Regions from separate parts of the Paenibacillus sp. J22TS3 genome, predicted to be linked through region 1. Evidence: riboswitches for the same ligand, from Rfam matches in the RefSeq annotation. Region 1 holds a riboswitch; the other holds the start of a gene.

Region 1 (5,848 bases):
TGCTTAGACGGAATGCGAGTACGGCCCACTCCAGGTAGCTGTCCCAGTCAGATCTTTTCAATGGCAGCCCCTCCCGGAGAGCCGGCTCGTCCACCTGAATCATCTCAATGCCAGCTTGCTCCAATGCCTCTACTTCCTGACGCAGGGCAAAAGCGATCTGATAAGCGACGTTTTGGCGGCTGATATCACTTCTTACGAAAGACCAGTTCAGGATCGTAATCGGACCGGTCAGCATTCCTTTGACCGGCTTCCTGGTCAAGGATTGGGCATACACGGTCTCTTCCACCGTCATTGGCTCCAGGAAGTCGACATCCCCATAAATGATCGGCGGCTTAACACAGCGGGAGCCGTAGGATTGAACCCATCCCCCACTTGTAAATGCGAACCCGGCCAGCTTCTCTCCGAAGAATTCAACCATATCCGTCCGTTCAAATTCCCCGTGCACCAATACATCGATTCCGATCTCTTCCTGTTTCTCAATCCAGTCGCGGATCTGCTCTTTCACGAAATCGCTGTACTTCTCTTGAGACCACTCCCCCTTGCGCCATTTCTGACGGGCAGCGCGAACCTCCGAGGTCTGTGGGAAGCTTCCGATCGTTGTGGTCGGAAGAAACGGCAGCTGCCATCTTTGATCCTGAGCCACTCTCCGTACGGAGAACTCATGCTCTCTCTTCGAAGGCTGCTCAGAGATGTGCTCCAGCAGCTGTCTTACATTCGGCTTATTACGTGCTGGCGAGGATGCCAGGGCAGATAATGCATTACGGCTTTCCTGGAACGCTTCCTCAACCTTCTCTCCATTGGCCTCGCGAGTGAGCAGGACAAGCTCGGTTAGCTTCTCCTCTGCAAAGGCCAGCGCACCCTGCAGAACTGGATCCAGCTTGCTCTCTGTGCGCAGGGTTACCGGAACATGCAGCAGACTGTTTGAAGGCTGTACGATAATGTCGGCATCCTTGGCCAAAGTCTTAATTTCCGCCAGAAGTCCGGCCTGTTGATCCAGGTCCGCACGCCAAATATTCCGTCCATCAATAATCCCGGCCCCCAGCGTTTTGTCCTGCGGGAAGCCAACCTGACGGAGTGAATCCAGGTTATGGCCGTTATCATGAACGAAATCGAGGCCAATCCCTTGAACGGGGAGTTCCGTAATTTGGGCATAATGTTCGAGGGCTCCAAAATAAGTTTGAAGCAGCACGGACAACCCAGTTACCTGCTGATTTATTGCAGTATAAATATATTTTATATAGGCGAGGTCCTGATCATCGACACTGGTAACCAGAATCGGCTCGTCAATCTGAACCCACTGTACGCCTTCCTGCTTGAGCTCTGTAAGCACCTGAATGTAGAGAGGAAGATATAAATCAATGACTTCCTGAAGTTTGGACGTATCATATCCCTTGGACAGCTTGAGGAAAGTATACAGACCTACCAGCACCGGACGGCCTTCAATCCCCAGCTTCTCCTTGGCTTCCTTGTACGCTTGAAGAGGACGGTTCACAGTCAGCTCAGGTTTAATGCCTGATAATTCCGGAACGATATAATGATAGTTCGTATTGAACCACTTGGTCATTTCGCTGGCTGACGCTTCCTTGTTCCCGCGGGCAACTGCATAATAAGTCGATAGTGGAACTTCTCCTCCCTGGTAACCAAAGCGCTCTGGAATAACCCCAAACATCGAAGCAGTGTCTAAGATATGATCGTAATAAGTAAAATCATTCACAGGAATGATGTCCAAGCCCTTGTCCTGCTGAAGCTTCAAATTGCCAAGACGGATTGTTTCAAGCTGCTGATGAAGTTCCTGTTCATCTGTCTTGCCTGCCCAAAAAGCCTCAATGGCCTTCTTCCATTCCCGGTTCTCTCCTATACGTGGAAAACCAAGGTTACCGCTGCGTAAGTTACCCATGTCCTACCCCCATCATGTAATATTTGTAGTTAAACATAATCAAAAAAGGGCTCTCTCTAACCAAGGGTAGGTTAAAGAAAGCCCCATAAGTGCACGAAAGGGTGGCTGAACTTTAACACCTCCCTATCTCCCGTAGGTACATCAGTGCTGTTAGAATAGGCAGGTCTCCTGGCTCTCAGGATCAGCATCAAATACAAACCTTCCCAGCTTCATGGTATAAGCCAGTGGCAATAATTGTATTTGACTCCCCTGTTACAGTGGCGGGACCGCGCCGGGTTTACACCGGACTTCCCTATTAAGTCTTAAACCGTCTGGCTTAAGACACCTATTCCCTTTTATCCAATTATGTTTACTTGGATTAACTATACATCAACCTTTTGCACAATACAATTGATTTTTACTCATTCTTTCCTATTTAAATCAGACAGCGTCTCCCCGCCCTTCAAGATGAACAGCTTAGATTTGGACGCACCCACCTGCTGGGAGGTATAGATTCCCGTGTGCCCGGAGAACAAGTAAGCGACGATACAGGCAAGCAGCATGTAGACCGAAGCCCCAGAACCAAACAATTCGATTCCCATGACAAAACAAGCCAGCGGCGTATTGGCCGCCCCGCTGAATACTGCAATAAACCCGAGTGCGGCAAAGAATCCAAACGGTTCGTGAAACACTGCGCCTAGTGTACTGCCCAGCGTTGCCCCGATTACGAATAACGGGGTGACCTCCCCGCCGAGAAACCCGGCCCCGAGCGTTAGTGCGGTGAACAATAACTTGGCCAGAAACGCAAAATCCGGCACTTGTCCACCAAAAGCCTGCTCAATCAAAGGGATGCCGAGCCCCAAATAATCCCGGCTTCCGAAAATAAAGACCAGCAGGATGATAACAAGCCCCCCTACAAAGCTGCGCATGGCAGGATGTTTAATCCACTGGACATAAACTTTCTTGACCCAATGAGTTAGTGTGCTGAACAGAAGGGCAGTCAGCCCGAATGCAATTGATGCGATAAGCACCTTAAGCAGTACAAGCCATGACAGCGCCGGTACACTTCCTATGTTGAAATGCACATGGTGAATCCCCCAGGCATCAGTCACCACGCTGCCGACGAATCCGGCAATAAAACAAGGCAGCAGCGCTTCATAGCGCATCATCCCGATGGCAAGCACCTCCAGGGCAAACACCGTTCCCGCCAGGGGCGTGCCGAAGACGGAGCCGAATCCGCCGCTGATTCCGCACATCAGAATGATACGGGTATCTGCGGCATCCAGGCGAAGAAGGCGTCCAAGCCGGGCTGCCAAGCTGCCGCCCATTTGAATCGCAGTTCCCTCCCTCCCCGCTGAACCGCCGAACAGATGGGTCAGGATCGTTCCGCCAAGCACCAGAGGCGCCATGCGAAGAGGAATGGTTTCTTTGCCGTGGTGAATAGCCTCCAGAATGAGGTTGTTCCCTTTCCCGGCATTTTTTCCATATTTATAATACAGATAACTCATGAAGGCTCCTCCGACTGGAAGCAGGTACAGGAGCCATGGATGGCTCATCCGGCTGTCCGTAGCCAGCTCCAAGCCAGCCAGGAATAGGGCTGAGGCGGAACCCGCTAAAATCCCTACCATGCCCGCAATCAGAATCCATTTCATAAGAAAAACTACCAAGGCCGCTTGAATATAGCGGCTCGAAAATCCGTGAATCCGGTCACGGAGCAGTATAAATTTGTTGTTCACGTTTATATCTCCTTAAATGTACCGCTGCGGCAAAATCAAACAAACTAAATAACTCAAATCCCTCACTCGCCGCTATTGCCCGTTAACTGAAATTATCTTGCTCCGCTTTATGGAGTATCCCCAGGCACCGGTCGAGATCCATCTTGACCTGTTTGCGATAGAGATCCGCCTTGTCTTTTCCATCCGTTGTGAAATGATACAGAACGATCTCCTGAAAATCTACACTTGGATCGTTACCTTTAAGCTTCTTGGTCCGGTACAGCACGCCCTCCTGAACAAGCTCATGAAGCGCCCGGTAAATCTCGCTTTGGGGCGGCACATAACCATAAGGCTTAAACTCCTGCTTAAGATCCTCTAACATCTGATATCCATACCCACGGCGCTCTTCCACCATTTTGATTAAGTATAGTTTCAAAAAAGCTCTTTGAGCAATCATAAATGCCATATTTGTCCCCTCCTTATCTAAGTGTTGAGACTCGATAGAACTATTATATGAAATTTTCATAATAGTGGTCAATTCACTGTTTTTCTTCTTTGAGATGGATTGAGGAGGTGGATTGGCTGGATTAGGAGTGATAGTAAGTAGGGAGGGAATTAAAATTGTTTTTTCTATTGTGAATTTTTCATATGTTGTAACTTTCACTTATGTGGTTATTTCGTTTGTTCGTTTGAGTGTTGGTTGGTTGGTTGGTTGGTTGGTTGGTTGGTTGGTTGGTTGGTTGGTTGGTTAGTTTCATCGGTTCGTCGTTCGTGGCTTCTTAGTTGGTTGGTTACATTGAATCGGCGTTTGTTGATTGGTTCATTGATTGGTTAGTTCATCGGTTTCTCGTTCGTTGGTTCTTAGTTGGTCGGTTACATTGAATCAGCGTTTGTTGATTGGTTAGTTCATGGGTTTGTCCTTCGTTGATTCATTGGTACATCAGAAACACACCCCTCTCCTGCAAGGAAAGGGGTGTGTAGGTCAAGCTCTGCAGGCATATTCGCAGCAGGATGGCCACAACTAATGGGTAACATTTGACCGAAAATCATCCCGGCTTGACTTGTCCGCATGGTAGAACAGGGCGTCTCCATCAAGCAGCGAATACCGTTGTCCATACGGATTAACAATCTTTCGCGAATATCCCTCCAGCTGCCATTGATTCATAAGAGGAGCGTGAATATACTGTAAACGCGGTTCCTTGCTATTTCCCTGGTCAATAGTTTCAATATCAAAGTTGACGATCAAATAACCATGCTTTAAGAATATCGGACTTCTGTTTGTCAACCCGCCGTGAGTCCGCCCATACTCAGCCAGATTCGTACCGGCTGGTACCGCGTAGATATCAGCAGGAAGACTATATTCCCCGTACCACTTCTGTACCGAGGCATTTGCTCTATCCGGGTCAACTCTGGTAGGGATGCCCTCCTTAGGACCAATAAATGTACGGACTCCGTCTGGAAGGGTCAAGGCTCCATACCCTCCAATCGGTATTTTTTTCATGGACACCTTAGTCCTGTACTCTTGAGTGAATAGCTCTCTGCCAATATCGGCAACCTGTCCAAAATTGTAATAATGATCAAATTTATACCTGGCCGTATCATTTAACTCTTCCGCCGGAACGTTTCGCAGGGGTTCATTCAGAATAACGTACCGTTCAACCTTATCATCCGGCGAGCCTATTTTCACAAAATTCTGGGTGTCACTCTGATAATATACATCTACCAGAAACCTTGTCTCCCCATTCTCACTCGTATAGTAAAAGGTTGGTTTTATAAGAACCGAGTCACTTACGTCAAACATATTTCCTTTACTCTTCAAATCAAATTTGAAATGATAGCCTGTCTTGACGGCTACATTCTTATATCCCCAATCGGGGTGGCTGCCAGGACGGATAGGAAGTGTGAACGGAGAACTGTTCCCTCTACGCTCCCCATCAATTCCATTTAGACCAACCCAATAGGAATTCCCCGTAGGCACAGTGCTTCCTCTCTGCAGTCGAAATACTTGTTCCCATAAATAATCGGCAATATCAGTGACATGGAAATCATACACCCTCCCGATTACCTCGACTGGAATAAGTTCGGAAGCCGTATGATGGGCCAGATCAAGGTTTGCATTTTTTTGTTCCGTAAAAGAAGCAGGGGCATTCTCGGCAATATTCCGAAATTCCACATTATAGCTTCCCTCATCCACCCATACGGGCATTTGGAATGTCGTATATTCTTGGGTTATCGGGATGTCTATCCATGTGCCTTT
Region 2 (5,848 bases), on a different contig from region 1:
GCGGTACCGCTAATCCCGGCAAGGCGGGCAGCCAGCTCCTCCAGCTTGCCGAGACTTCCCGGCGGTTTGGTCAGGCTGTCTAATCTTCTCTGTGCAGCTTGTACTGCAGAACTATCTGGAGGCGAGATAGGCCCGATTCGATCAAGAATGGTATGACTCATACGTACTGCTCCTTTCAGTCCTTCATTCCTAATTAATATAATATAACGGGCTGGACACCCATTCCATTATTACCCAAATGGGAAAATATTCTATATAAAATGAACTTATGAAGGTACCCTTTAGGGGCGCTGCGATGCCGAGTGTTCTTAGAGGTTTGCTCCATCCTCAGCGGCTGGCTGCTCCCCCCGTCTAAGCATGACCTGCGGTACGCCGGTATCCGGATGGGCAGTCACCGCAGACTGCACTTGGAAGACCTCGTGGATCGTCTCCGGTGTCAGCAGTTGCTCAGGGGTTCCGACGGCCGCCGCCGCCCCATCCTGCAGAACAAGCAGCCGGTCACAGTACAGGGAGGCCAGATTCAGATCGTGCATGACGGCGATGACCGTCACCTCTTCCTCCTGGCGCCACTGGGCCACAAGCTCCATGAATTGAAGCTGATAACGAATATCCAGATAAGTCGTAGGCTCATCCAGCAGCAGCACACGCGGCTGCTGAGCCATGACCTTGCCCAAGGCCACCCGCTGCCGCTGTCCACCGCTAAGCTCATTAACAGGACGATCTGCCAAAGAGTCAAGATCCAGCCGATGCATAATTCTCTTTATGACAGCTTCGGTATCCTTGCTTTGATCCCGGCCAAGCCAATCCAGAAACGGGAATCTTCCCATCTCAATAATGTCCTTGACCGGATACGCGATACTAGGAATGCCATCCTGCTGAAGCACCGCAAGCTTGCGGGCAAGCTCCTTGCGTCCGTAGGCCTCCACCTTCCGGCCATCCACAACGATTTCACCCTCATCAATTCCTTCAACCCCCGAAATCGTATGCAGCAGCGTCGTTTTGCCGCTGCCGTTAGGCCCAATGACACCAAGAAACTCTCCTTGAGACACGCTGAAATTGATCTGTTTCAGCACCTTCCTGCTTCCCCGGCGCTTCGTTAACCCTCTGACCTCAATCATGCTCATAACGTACCACCTTCCTGAAGATGAGCCCGGCGCTTCTTATTGCGATACAGCAGCAGGGCAAAGAAAGGGGCACCGACAAATGCGGTAACGATGCCCAAAGGAATCTCGATCTGTCCCAGGATCGTACGGGCGATGAGATCGCTCCACATCAGGAATACACCGCCGCATATTGCCGATAAAGGAACGATCAGCCGGTAATCCGGTCCGGTGATCAAGCGGATCATATGAGGCACAACCAGGCCCACGAACCCGATTACACCAGCCACAGACACCGAAGCCGCCGTAAGCAGGGTAGCCACGGCCAGCATAACCAGCTTCGTGCGCTCCACATCAAGGCCTGAATGTGCGGCCTGACGTTCCCCAAGCGCGAACAGATTCAGCCTGCGGGCCCCGCTCCATATGATCAGGAGTCCAATCACCAAATACGGCAAAAGGATGGCCGTATACGACCATCCACGGAGACTCAGGCTTCCCATTGTCCAATATAAAATTTCATTGACCGTCTTCTTCGACATCGCGGTTAGAAAGGCCACCACCGCACCAAGAAATGACTGCATCACCACGCCTGAGAGGATCAGACTTTCAGTTGGAATCTTGCCCTTTTCCCTGGCCAGAACCAGCACCACCCACAAGGTGAGGATGCCTGTCATGAAAGCAACGGCAGGCAGTGTGAAAATTCCAATCAACGAGAACTGCCAACCGAAGAAGATCAGCACAGCCGCCCCGACGGAAGCCCCCGAAGATACTCCCAAGGTAAACGGGTCCGCAAGAGGATTGCGAAGCACTCCTTGAAAGGCTGCCCCCGCCAGAGAGAGCGACGATCCCACGATCAACCCAAGCAGTACGCGGGGTAGACGCACATTGAGTACAATCTGCTCCGATGCCGTCGTCCAGTCCGGGGTAATGAAGCTGCCGACATAAGGAATCCGGTGCAGCAGAATACGTGCAATTTCCATCAGCGGCAGGGAAACCGAGCCGGTGCCCACACAAATCAGCAGGGTGAGGACCAGCAAAATCAGACTGGCCCCGGTATATCCCGCTAATCTTTTACTCATTTTATCAGATCCGGATAAATCGCTTTGGCTACTTCAAGCAGACCTTGGGTTACACGAGGCCCCGGACGGCTCAGCAGGTTGTCATCCATACCGACAATGCGGCTGTCTTTAACTGCCTTGATTTGATCCCATCCGCTGCGGCCTTTAATAATATCAGCCAATGTCTTCTTGTTCTCGTCCACAACGCTCTTAGCATAGAGAATCACATCCGGATTAGCCTTGATAATGTTCTCTTCATTGATCTGCTGCCAGCCTGTCAGATCACCAGCCACGTTGACGCCGCCCGACAAGGTGATCATCTCATCCATAAACTCGCCTTTACCCACGGTATATCCTGGTGAGAATTCGATATACACTTTCTTTTTCTGTTCTGGGGTTAGACTTTTCACGGCGTCGGTCACCTGCTGAAGCTCCTTGTGCATCTGGTCGGTTACCTTTTTGGCTTCAGCCTGGTGATCCGTAATTTGACCGTAGGTTTCAATGTCTCCTATTACAGCATCAATGGTTTTCGGATTAAACTGGAACACCTTGATTTTAAGATCACGCAGCTTCTTAATAGTCTCGGCATTGGTCAGACCAGCCACAAACACCACATCCGGCTGAGCCGCCACGATGGTCTCCACATTGACATCCATTCCGCCCATCTTAGGCTTCGATTTAGCCGCTTCCGGATAATCATCGAAATCCGTCACACCCACAATTTCCTTGTCCAGACCGATCGAGAACAGTGCTTCAGTCTCGGACGGGGCAAGGGATACGATTTTGGCCGGTGCCTTGTCAAAAGTTACCTCTTCTCCAGTCGCATCCTTCAGCTTCAGTGGATAAACCGTCTTCAGCGCGTCCTGCTGCTCAGGAGCTTTTGTCTCCTGCTTAGCCGGCTCCTGTGTCTGCGTTCCTGCCGTGTCCTTATTGCCGCAGCCTGCTGTTACCGCGAGCGCCAGTGCAAGCAGCCATACGGCCCCTAACTTGTTCCATTTCTTCATTGTTTGTCTCTCTCCCCTTCTTAACCTGAAATTAGAAACCACCTTATTACACCCGAATAGCGAACCTAATCAGCGATGAGTCTAACCGACCCCAGCAAAAGAAAGACCTGATCCATAAGATCAGGTCTACGTCTACGAAAGATTACCCCGCAGCTTCTCCCTCACACAAAATCCATGTGAACAGCTATACCGCAGCAATATGTATTCGACAGAACGTTGTCCCTTCCTCGGAGGACCGCTTGTGAATCTGTAAGGCAGGTCTCCTGACTTTCGGGTTGAATGACGATGGCCCGCCTTCCCATACTTTTACAGTACAGTGGCTAATGATTGGGCTCGTCCCCGGTTACAGTGGCGGGACCGTGCCGGATTTGCACCGGCTTCCCTTTTAACCCCGAATTGGCAAAATGGATACAGCCTATACGGGGACCTTACAGAGCTTGGTTATTCGCTTTCATAAAGGTGAATCTACTCCTCTGGATTATAGGGGAAAACATCCTGTCGTACAACCTGTAATTGTTCATCCAGGCCCTTATCAGCAGCTTTATGCGACAATTTTTAGAAAATTCCGATAAAAATACCCTGGAAGTCACTCTGAATTAACAGAGACCACGTTCCCGAGTTAGCTTTAAGTCTCCAGCTGCGTCCGGAGCCTGACAACATGCCCGGTCCCCAGATTTCCATCCCAAAATCCGGTTCCCGGCATCAGCAGCGTGCGCATCAGGCGGATTACACCGCCATGGGTCACAACTAATACTCTAGCTTTTGATACAGGCCTATCCTGACTGGGCTTATTTCCTGGTTAGCTTTAAGTCTCCAGCTGCGTCCGGAGCCTGACAACATCCCCGGTCCCCAGATTTCCATCCCAAAATCCGGTTCCCGGCATCAGCAGTGTGCGCATCAGGCGGATTACACCGCCGTGGGTCACAACTAATACTCTAGCTTTTGGTACAGACTCATCCTGGCTGGGCTTATTTCCTGAATACGTATCTGAGGACTGCACACTTCCCCGGCGTGTTGAGTTCGCCATCGTTATACCCGGCTCGGTTCCTCTAGTTGTATCAGGGTCAAGTTCATTACCAGTCCCGGTACCAGTACCAATATCAATATCAGCACCAGCACCAGCAGCAGCAGCAGTTACAGTGTCAGTAACAGTTATAGTGTCAGTAACAGTTATAGTGTCTGTGTCCGCGTCCGTGTCTGTTACAATTTTAGTTTCAGTGTCAGGGCCAGTTCCGGCAGCTCTATGAGCTGCCTCCCGCAGGTCTGCCGCACAAACCAGTTCTTCCGTTAGTGCAGCAATGTCCCGACATGCCGAGGATACCCTGGCATAGAACTGGTTCCATGATTCACCGCCAGGAGGCGTGTGCCGATCCGGTGCATCCAGCCAGCTTCGATACAGCGGTAGATCCTTCAACTGCTCATAAGTCTTGCCTTCCCACAGTCCAAAGTCCATCTCCCGCAGCCGCGGATCGTACCTGACAATCGGAATTAAATCAGGACGCACCCGAATTAGGGTCTCCTGGCAGCGTACAAGATCACTGCAGAAGACGGCTTCATACGCCTCATCGGCCAGCTCTTTGGCCGTCTGCCCCAGCTCCGCTTCACTCCCTGGGAGCAGCTCTAAATCCGTAGAACCCAGATAACGCCGTTCTGCGTTCCAACGCGTGCGGCCATGACGCACCAGTACCCATTCCACCAACGACGTCACATCCAGCCTCCTTCCACCAAGGCAAGCACAATAGCAGCGGCAAGCACACTGGCGTTTGACACCCACATCAGCATGGCAGCCGTCTTCGGAATATCATCCGGGACGAGCTCTCGGGTCTTATCTCCCATGTAGGCACGGAATGAGCTTACTCCGTGATAAACATTCTCCCCGCCCAGCCGCACGCCAAGCGAGCCGGCCACCGCCGACTCGGGATAACCGCTGTTCGGACTGGGATGTGCTGAGGCATCCCGTCGTACTGTGCGGTACGCCCGCCCAGCATCCAGCTTCATTGCCCATGCCGATACAATCAGCAGCAGGGCTGTGAGCCTGGCGGGAATATAATTGGCCACATCATCCAGCCGGGCCGAAGCCCACCCAAGATGAATATATTTGTCGTTCTTGTAACCGACCATGGAATCGAGTGTATTCACGGCCCGGTAGGCCATTGCCAGCGGAGCACCGCCGATAGCGGCATAGAAGAGTGGGGATACAACGCCATCTACGATGTTTTCGGCGACGGTCTCCACAGCTCCCCGTACAATGTCGGGGGAGTCCAGATGTGCGGTATCCCGGCCGACAATCATGCCGAGCGACTGGCGGGCTGCCGGAAGATCGCCCTCCTTAAGGCAGTGGTACACCTCCATGCCCGCGTCCTTCAGGCCTTTCGCGGCGACCGTTGTCGCGATCAGCCATACTTCCGCGGCAGCGGCCAGCCACGGACTGATCTTGGCCAACAGCCAGATCAGTCCCCAGGTCAGCGCGAAGGCGCCTCCCGCAACGAGCAGCGGCAGCAGCACGCCAGCCGCCTTGAAGCGGCGCGGCTGCACATGGCGGCGGATGGCCGCCTCGATCCGCGTAATAGCCCGTCCCATCCCTACAACGGGATGGGGAATGGACCGCGGATCGCCAACCAGCCGGTCGACCACATAGGCGGCCGGCAGTACCCACCAGGCGCTCACCGCCCGACTCCCGCGGCGG

Evidence for each region. A riboswitch is a leader RNA that binds a small molecule or an ion and turns the genes downstream of it on or off. The one in region 1 is predicted to bind cobalamin.
Region 2: linked by a shared signal. The riboswitch ahead of KJS63_RS14175 (ABC transporter substrate-binding protein) and the one ahead of metE (5-methyltetrahydropteroyltriglutamate--homocysteine S-methyltransferase) in region 1 are both predicted to bind cobalamin.

What each region holds. Positions count from the first base shown of each region.
Region 1 is NZ_BOSF01000002.1:731,043-736,890, reverse strand. Features, by position in the region: gene metE (5-methyltetrahydropteroyltriglutamate--homocysteine S-methyltransferase) at 1-1,897, opposite strand, end outside; cobalamin riboswitch at 2,039-2,241, opposite strand; gene KJS63_RS09295 (voltage-gated chloride channel family protein) at 2,299-3,528, opposite strand; gene KJS63_RS09290 (replication termination protein) at 3,695-4,057, opposite strand; gene KJS63_RS26640 (hypothetical protein) at 4,170-4,343, shown strand; gene KJS63_RS09280 (DUF5704 domain-containing protein) at 4,613-5,848, opposite strand, start outside.
Region 2 is NZ_BOSF01000004.1:161,676-167,523, forward strand. Features, by position in the region: gene cobT (nicotinate-nucleotide--dimethylbenzimidazole phosphoribosyltransferase) at 1-161, opposite strand, end outside; gene KJS63_RS14165 (ABC transporter ATP-binding protein) at 309-1,118, opposite strand; gene KJS63_RS14170 (FecCD family ABC transporter permease) at 1,121-2,179, opposite strand; gene KJS63_RS14175 (ABC transporter substrate-binding protein) at 2,176-3,162, opposite strand; cobalamin riboswitch at 3,399-3,608, opposite strand; gene KJS63_RS14180 (histidine phosphatase family protein) at 3,968-4,870, opposite strand; gene cbiB (adenosylcobinamide-phosphate synthase CbiB) at 4,867-5,829, opposite strand; gene KJS63_RS14190 (adenosylcobinamide amidohydrolase) at 5,826-5,848, opposite strand, start outside.